2 regions of the Nocardia sp. NPDC058244 genome follow, and region 2 is predicted to be linked to the other one. Evidence: riboswitches for the same ligand, from Rfam matches in the RefSeq annotation. Region 2 holds a riboswitch; the other holds the start of a gene.
What was found. Region 2 has a riboswitch for thiamine pyrophosphate ahead of ACFVW6_RS18285 (TenA family protein). Riboswitches for the same ligand answer to the same signal wherever they lie in the genome.
Positions count from the first base shown of each region.

Region 1: linked by a shared signal. The riboswitch ahead of thiC (phosphomethylpyrimidine synthase ThiC) and the one ahead of ACFVW6_RS18285 (TenA family protein) in region 2 are both predicted to bind thiamine pyrophosphate.

Region 1 is NZ_JBHVWX010000001.1:524,039-528,454, forward strand. It holds gene ACFVW6_RS02485 (linear amide C-N hydrolase) at 1-986, opposite strand, end outside; gene thiC (phosphomethylpyrimidine synthase ThiC) at 1,114-2,754, opposite strand; TPP riboswitch at 2,747-2,875, opposite strand; gene ACFVW6_RS02495 (MMPL family transporter) at 2,950-4,416, opposite strand, start outside.
Region 2 is NZ_JBHVWX010000005.1:401,504-405,919, forward strand. It holds gene ACFVW6_RS18275 (nuclear transport factor 2 family protein) at 1-521, shown strand, start outside; gene gndA (NADP-dependent phosphogluconate dehydrogenase) at 615-2,060, opposite strand; TPP riboswitch at 2,227-2,323, shown strand; gene ACFVW6_RS18285 (TenA family protein) at 2,314-3,021, shown strand; gene ACFVW6_RS18290 (ABC transporter substrate-binding protein) at 3,018-4,040, shown strand; gene ACFVW6_RS18295 (ABC transporter permease) at 4,018-4,416, shown strand, end outside.

The sequences.
Region 1 (4,416 bases), on a different contig from region 2:
GTGTCGACGGTGGTGACCCCGGCCTGGTCGAAGTCGAGTTCGGCCAGGTCGACCGCGCACCAGACCGGGCTGTCGTAGAAGCGGACGAGATAGCGGCGGTGGTCGGCGGCGAGGGTGGCGATGACCGACCATTCCGTGTATTCGATCGAGTCGGGGCCGCTGTCGCCGGCACGGACGAAGCCCTTGGGGATGTCGAAGCTGTCGAGGATGTGGGCGGCGACGATGGCGGAGCCGGGTGCGTCGGGGGCCGGTTCGGCGGCCTGGGTGAGGGCGACCGCGCGGACGAAGCGGGAAGGCGGGGTGAAATCGCCGGGGAGGCCGAGCATTCCGCTGCCCTGGCCGAGGGCGCTCACGTCGTATCCCGACAGCGGCAGGTCGGGGACATTGACGGCAGAGAGATTGACGTAATTGCCGGTGTTGAGCAGATGCCATTCGAACGGGGGCGAATTCGTCAGGACCGACAGCGGATTGTCGTGCAGTCGGAGTTCGCCGTCGATGTATTCGGCGACCAGCGAATTGCCGCTCGCGTCGTGCAGGGTGTAGTGCAGTTCGATGGGCGCTCCGGTGCTGGGATCGGGCTGGCCCCACACCAGCACCCGTTCCAGGGCGGCCGCCGCCTCGCTCACCGACGCGCAGGTGGACAGCAGGTAATTGCCGACATCGTGGATCTGCGACATCGACTCGGATTCGCGGCCGACCGGCACCGCTTGGTATTCGGTGAAGTTCGGCAGGTACAGCGCGCCGAAATACAGACCGGCTTCGTTCACGCCGTCGAGCAGGCAGTCGCGGTCCAGCAGATTCATGCCGACGGTGCCGTAGGAGCCGCGCCAGGAATAGCCGGGAGCGTCGGGATCGGGGCTCTTGGCCTGGTACGACATGCCCCGGGGGAAGACGAGCAGGCGCGATTCGAGATCGAAGGCGAATTCCATGGTCCGTCCGGCGGTGACCGAACCGTCCGCGGCGGTGACGGTGAACGAAGTGCACATGCGAGTGATCCCTTTCCGGTCGGTACAGAAAAGGCTGCGCACAGGTGCTCTGTGCCGGAACAATGCTAGCCCCGGAAAGGGCCGGGACCGGCGCGGCGCAGCCGTGCCGGTCCCGGGGACCTCGGAATCAGACGACGGGCAGGTAGACCTTGTTGCCCTGGTCGGCGAACTCGGCCGACTTCTCGGCCATGCCCGCCTCGATGGCGGCCACGTCGGTCAGACCCTGCTTCTCGGCGTACTCGCGCACGTCGGCGGAGATCCGCATGGAGCAGAACTTCGGACCGCACATGGAGCAGAAGTGCGCGGTCTTGGCGGGCTCGGCGGGCAGCGTCTCGTCGTGGTATTCGCGGGCGGTGTCCGGGTCGAGCGAGAGCGCGAACTGGTCGTGCCAGCGGAATTCGAAACGCGCCTTGGACAATTCGTTGTCGCGGTCCTGCGCGTGCGGGTGCCCCTTGGCGAGGTCGGCGGCGTGGGCGGCGATCTTGTAGGTGATCACGCCGACCTTGACGTCGTCGCGGTTGGGCAGGCCCAGATGCTCCTTCGGCGTGACGTAGCAGAGCATCGCGGTGCCCGCCTGGGCGATGATCGCGGCCCCGATGGCCGAGGTGATGTGGTCATAGGCGGGCGCGATATCGGTGGCCAGCGGGCCGAGGGTGTAGAACGGCGCCTCCTCGCACAGCTCTTCCTCGAGCTTCACGTTCTCGACGATCTTGTGCATCGGCACGTGGCCGGGGCCCTCGATCATCACCTGCACGCCATAGGATTTCGCGATCTTGGTGAGCTCGCCGAGGGTGCGCAGCTCGGCGAACTGGGCCTCGTCGTTGGCGTCGGCGATGGAGCCGGGACGCAGGCCGTCACCGAGGGAGAAGGTGACGTCGTACTTCGCGAGGATCTCGCAGAGCTCACGGAAGTGCGTGTACAGGAACGATTCCTGATGATGCGCCAGACACCACGCGGCCATGATCGAGCCACCGCGCGAGACGATGCCGGTGACGCGCTTGGCGGTCAGCGGGATGTAGCGCAGCAGCACGCCCGCGTGCACGGTCATGTAGTCGACGCCCTGCTCGCACTGCTCGATCACGGTGTCGCGGTACATCTCCCAGGTGAGCTTGGTGGGATCACCGTTGACCTTCTCCAGCGCCTGGTAGATCGGCACGGTGCCGATCGGGACGGGGGAGTTGCGCAGGATCCACTCGCGGGTCTCGTGGATGTTCTTGCCGGTCGACAGGTCCATGATGGTGTCGGCGCCCCAGCGCGAGGCCCACACCATCTTCTCGACCTCTTCGGCGATCGACGATGTCACCGCCGAGTTGCCGATATTGGCGTTGATCTTCACCAGGAACTTCTTGCCGATGATGGTCGGCTCCAGCTCGGGGTGCTTGTGATTGGCCGGGATCACCGCGCGACCGGCGGCGACCTCGTCGCGCACCAGCTCCGGCGAGACGCCCTCGCGGGCGGCGATGAAGCGCATCTCCGCGGTGATGATGCCCTGGCGGGCCCAGGCGAGCTGGGTCGGCGGGCCGTCGACGGCGGGCTTGTCCCACTCGTCGCGCAGCTTCGGCAGGCCGGCCTCGAGATCGATCACCGCGTTGTCGTCGGTGTACGGGCCGGAGGTGTCGAAGACGTCGAAGTGCTCGCCGTTGGTCAGGTTGATCCGGCGCACCGGGATGCGCAGGCCGTCGACCTCTTGGTAGTGCTTGACGCTGCCCTGGATCGGCCCGGTGGTGACGGTGTCGACCGCCCCGGTCGAAGACGTGGCTGTGCCCATGGTGATTCCTCCCTACGCCGGCATTACCCGGTCAGGTTCATACGGTCGACGGCCCTGATCGCCCGAGAAATGGGCTAGCCGTCCTCTCAGCCCGCTGGTGCGAGCCCCCGTTGGCGTGTGTGAAATTTTCCGGGCCGACGATACCCGCCGTGGTGCGCGGCCCGCTCGGGAAGTCCCGCGCGGGCCGCGCTCGGCTCAGACCGAGACCGGGGTGGGCTCGGGCCGGTCGACCTTGTCGACGGTGGGCTCGTCGGCCTCGTGCAGCCCGAACCGGTCGTGCAGCCGCACCAGCGGCTTGGGCGCCCACCAGTTCCAGGTGCCCATCATCCGCATCAGGGCGGGCGCGAGCAGGCCGCGGATGACGGTGGCGTCGCTGATCACGGCCAGTGCGCAGCCGAGACCGAACAGCTTCATCATCGACACGCCGGAGGTCGCCACGCCGAGGAACACGATGCTCATGAGCAGCGCGGCGGCGGTGAAGATGCGGCCGGTGCGGGCCACACCCATCGCGACGGCCTCGGTATTGCCCTCGGTGGTCTTGGGCCCGGCCAGCCATTCCTCCCGGATCCGGGAGAGCAGGAACACCTCGTAGTCCATCGAGGCGCCGAAGGCCAGGCTGAACATGAGGATCGGCATGGCCAGGTTGAGCGTGCCGGTGGAGGTGAAACCGAGCAGCCCCGACAGGTTGCCCTCCTGGAAGATCCACACCATCGCGCCGAACGTCGCCGCCAGCGAGAGGATGTTCAACGCCAGCGCCTTCACCGGGAGCACCACGCTGCCGGTGAACAGGAACAGCAGCACCAGGGTGGTGATCGCGATCAGCGCGCCTGCCAGCGGCAGCTTGCCGGTGATCGCGGTGACGGAGTCCTGATTGAGCGCGGCGGGACCGGTGACCAGGGCCTCCGACGGTGCGGGGACGGCCCGGATCGCGTCGAGCTGGATCCGGCCCGCGTCGGAGTAGGGGTCGAGCGTGGTTGCGACCGACAGGTACGCGCCCGCCGACGGGTCCGACATCTCCGGCACGCCCGAGGCCACCCGCCAGCCGTTGCGATAGACGGCCGCGCTGCTGAGCACGGCGGGCACGTCCGGCACCTTGGACAGGGCGAGGGCATAGCCGTCCAGCTCGGCGGGGGTGCCGTGGAACTCCGGCAGCACGATGGTCGCGCTCGCGGCCATGTCGGCGTCGAACTCGGTGCGCAGCACGTCACCGACCTCGCGACTGGCCACGCCGGTGGGCAGCGACCGGTCGTCGGGGTAGCCGAACTGGACGCCGAGGAACGGCGACCCGAGCAGCAGCAGGAACGCGGTGGTCGCCAGCGCGATCGGCAGCGGCCGCTTCATCACGGCGGTGACCAGGCGATACCAGAACGTCTGCTGGGGCAGCTTGTCCACCCGCGGCGGCCGCCGGAACAGCCCGCGCAGCGGTGCGCGCAGGTCGATCGTGTCGATCCGGTCACCGACCAGGATGAGCAGCGCGGGCAGCACGATCACCGCGGCGGCGGTGGCGGCGGCGACCACCGCGATACCCGCGTAGGCGAACGACTTGAAGAAGTACTGCGGGAACACCAGCAGCGCCGACAGCGACAGCGCGACGACCAGCGCCGAGTAGACCACCGTGCGGCCCGCGGTCTGGATCGCCCGCTGTACGGCGGCGGCCGGGGT
Region 2 (4,416 bases):
GGGACATGAGCTACAACCACGAGCTCTACACCGACGACCTGCGCTACAAGGACGTGACGACACTCGGCGCGACCATGGTGGGACTCGACGAATTCGTGGCCTACAACTTCGCCTTCTTCGACGCCATCCCCGACTGGCGCTACGACCCGATACCCGGCCAGTGCTACATCGACCTGTCCCCGACCGGCGAGGTCCGAATGGTGGTGCGCTACTACGGAAGTGGCCACATCGTCGGGCCATTGAAGCTGCACCCCTACGGTGCGGACGCCACCGCGATCCCGGGCAACGGCGCGTTCATCCAATGCACCGCCGTCGACCGCTATCACTTCAACGCCGAGCACCTGATGTATGAGGGCGAAACGCTCTACGACCTGCTCGACGGCGTACAGCTGGCCGGCATCGTGCCGGGCCCGTCCACCACCGCGTTCCGGTGGCTCCTGCGCGGGGCGGGTCTGGCCACCCGGGCCATCACCCGGCTCCGCCCTCCCGCCACGCTGCCTCGCTCGACCGCTCCCCGCTGACCGCCGCCCGACCTCTCCAGAGACGAACCCCCTCCGACCCGAGCCGGAGGGGGTTCGTCGGGATTCGACCGCCAGCAGTCCCGTGCGCGGAGATCAGCCCGCGGTGACTTCGCTGCGGTCACCGCTCCACAGGGTGTGGAACTTGCCCTCGGCGTCGACGCGCTCGTAGGTGTGCGCGCCGAAGAAGTCGCGCTGGCCCTGGGTCAGGGCGGCGGGCAGCCGCTCGGCGCGCAGCGCGTCGTAGTAGGACAGCGAGGACGCGAACGCCGGGACCGGGATGCCGAGCAGGGTGGCGGTGGACACCACGCGCCGCCAGCTGTCGATCGCCGTCTCGATCGCCTCGCGGAAATACGGGGCCAGGATCAGGCTCGGCAGCGCGGGGTCCTGCTCGTAGGCTTCCTTGATCCGGTTCAGGAACCGGGCCCGGATGATGCAGCCACCGCGCCAGATCGTCGCCATGTCGCCCGGGCGCAGATCCCAGCCGTATTCGGCGCTACCCGCGGCGATCTGGTCGAAGCCCTGTGCGTAGGCGACGACCTTGGACGCGTAGAGCGCCTGCCGGATGTCCTCGGTGAACTGCTCGACATCGGTCGGCTTGGCGGCGAGCGTGCCCGCGGCGAGACCCACCGCGGCCTTGCGCTGCGCACGGGAACCCGACAGCGCCCTGGCGAAGACGGCCTCCGCGATGCCGGTCACCGGCACACCGAGATCCAGCGCGGACTTGACCGTCCAGCGGCCGGTGCCCTTCTGCTCGGCCGCGTCGACGATGACGTCGACCAGCGGCCTGCCGGTCTTCGCGTCGACCTGCGCGAGCACCTCGGCGGTGATCTCCACCAGGTAGCTCTCCAGGTCGCCGGAGTTCCACTGCGTGAACACGTCCGCGATCTGCTTGGCGTCGAAACCGAGCGCGTCCCGGAACAGGTGGTAGGCCTCGCCGATCAGCTGCATGTCGGCGTACTCGATGCCGTTGTGCACCATCTTGACGAAGTGGCCGGAACCGTCGGGGCCGATGTGGGTGCAGCACGGGGTGCCGTCGACCTGCGCCGCGATCGACTCCAGCAACGGGCCGAGCGACTCGTAGGACTCCTTGGGCCCGCCGGGCATGATCGCGGGGCCGTTGAGCGCGCCCTCCTCGCCACCGGAGATACCGGCGCCGACGAAGTTCAGGCCACGCTCGCGCAGGGCGGCCTCGCGCCGGATGGTGTCGGTGTAGAGGGCGTTGCCGCCGTCGATGATGATGTCGCCCGGCTCCATCGCGGCAGCCAGTTCCTCGATGACGGTGTCGGTCGCGTCGCCTGCCTTGACCATGATCAGCACGCGCCGCGGCTTCTCCAGCGCCGCGACGAACTCCTCGACGGTCTCGGTGCGGACGAAATCGCCGTCACCGCCGTGCTCGGCCAGCAGCGCGTCGGTCTTTGCCACGGAACGGTTGTGCAGTGCCACGGTGTAGCCGTGCTTGGCGAAGTTGCGGGCAATATTGCTGCCCATCACGGCCAGGCCGGTCACACCGATGTGTGCACGCGCGGTCGAGGTCGACATTGATCAGCTCTCTTCGTTCGGCGGTTCGATGGGCGCGGGAAGACGGACTTCTTGGCAGCGAAGTTACCGGGTGCCGGTCCGCCGCCGAACACCTACCACCGTGACCGGGGCTCCGGGCGGAACCCGGCACGGCCCGCGTGTCGGAGGTCGCTGCTAGTCTCGATCGAGTTCCGACACGGGGTGCCTCGCGACCGCGAGGCTGAGAACAGACCCGCTGAACCTGTTCAGGTAATGCTGACGAAGGGATGTCACGGTGTTGCGCGCCCACACCACGAATACCGACTTGTTCACCGATCACCTCTGGGACCGGACCAAGGTCCTGCGCACGGCGATCGATGAGCTGGAGTTCCTGCGCCACCTCGGCGAGGGCACCTTGCCGCTCGAGGTGTTCCGCACCTACATCGAGCAGGATTCGCTGTACCTCACCGGGTACTCGAAGGCGCTGGCGCTGCTCGCGGCCAAGTCGCCGGACCCGCAGACCGCGGCCTTCTGGGCGACCTCGTCCGCGAACGCCGCCGCCGTCGAATCGGCCATGCACGAACAGCTGCTCACCGGTGGCGTGCTGCCCCCGCGCCAGGGTGAACCGGAGCCTTCGCAGACCTGCCTGGCCTACGTCTCCTACCTGATCGCGGCCGCCGCGACCGAGTCCTACGCCGTCGCCGCGGCGGCGGCACTGCCCTGCTTCTGGATCTACGCCGAAGTGGGACGCGACCTGGCCGAGAGCGCCGCGAAGGTGATCGCCGCGGACCCCGCGCACCCGTACGCCCAGTGGGTCACCACCTACGGCGCGGCGGAGTTCCAGCAGTCCGCGGCCACGGCGCGCGCACTGGTCGACGCCGCCGCCGAGTCGGCGAGCGAACAGGAGCGGGCGGCGATGGAGCAGGCGTTCGTCGTCGCGACGCGCTACGAATTGCTGTTCTGGGACACCGCCCTGCATCCGCAGCCCTGGCCCGCCGCATGACCGGGCGTCTGCGCCGCGCGCTCGCGGTCCTGGCCACCACCGTCGCGACCCTGTCGCTGCTCACCGCCTGCGGTTCGGGTGGCAGCTCGGACAACACCATCCGGTTCGCGCTGGACTGGACGCCGAACACCAACCACGTCGGGCTCTATGTCGCGTTGCAGCGCGGCTACTTCACCGACGCCGGCCTGGATGTGCAGGTCCTGCCGTACAACAACACCTCCGTCGACACGGTGATCGACGCGGGCAACGCGGAATTCGGGATCAGCACGCACAACTCGTCGACCTTCGCCCGCGCGTCGGGCGCACGGGTGAAGTCGGTCCTCGCCCCGCTGCAGCACTGGGCGACGGGCATCGGCGTGCGCGCCGATCGCGCCGACCTCGCGAGCCCGAAGAATCTCGACGGCAAGACCTACGCCGGTTTCGGCGATCCGGGCGAGAAGGAAGCGCTCCAGCAGGTCATCCGCAACGACGGTGGCACCGGCGATTTCACCTCGGTGATGCTGGGTTCGTCGGCCTACGAAGCGGTCTACTCCGGCAAGGCCGACTTCACCGTCTCGTATCTGGCGTGGGAAGGGATCGAGGCCGAACACCACGGCACCCCGATGCGCTACTTCCGTTACACCGACTTCGGTTTCCCGGACGCCTACGCGATCGTGGTCGACGCCAACGAGGGCTGGCTGGCCCAGAACCCGGACCGCGCCGCGAAATTCGTGCAGGCGCTGCAGCGCGGCTACCAGTTCGCCGCGGACAACCCGGACGCGGCGGCCCAGGATCTCATCGACGCCAATCCGGGTGCGTTCACCGACGAGAAGCTGGTCTTCGAGAGCCAGCGCATGCTGGCCGAGCAGTTCATGAAGAACGCCGCGGGCAAGGTCGGCACCCAGACGGTGGAGCAGTGGACGGCGAATTCCGGCTTCCTGTACCGGGGCGGCCTGCTGACCGGACCCGACGGAAAGCCGCTGACCACCGAACCCGACTGGTCGACCTACTTCACCAATGAGTACCTCGCCACCCCGTGAGCGGTCCGTAGCCGTGCCGCCGCCGGTCCCCGCCGGTGGTGACGGCGGCACGGCTCGCTGGGCCGGAATCCGGTGGGCGGTGCCGTCGTTGGTGACGGTGGTGGTCTTGGTCGCGCTCTGGCAGGTCTACGTCACGAGCAGCGGTGTCCGTCCGCAGGTGCTGCCCTCTCCCCTGCGGGTCGTCCAGCAGGGGTGGGCACACCGCGACGAGATCGCCACCCACGCGGCCGCCACCCTGCAGGTGACGCTGGTCGGGTTCGCGGTGTCGCTGACGCTGGCCTGGGTGCTGGCGGTGATCGTGGACTTCTCGCCCTGGCTGCGGCGCGCGCTGGTGCCGCTGTTCGTCGCGTCGCAGACCGTGCCGATCGTCGCGATC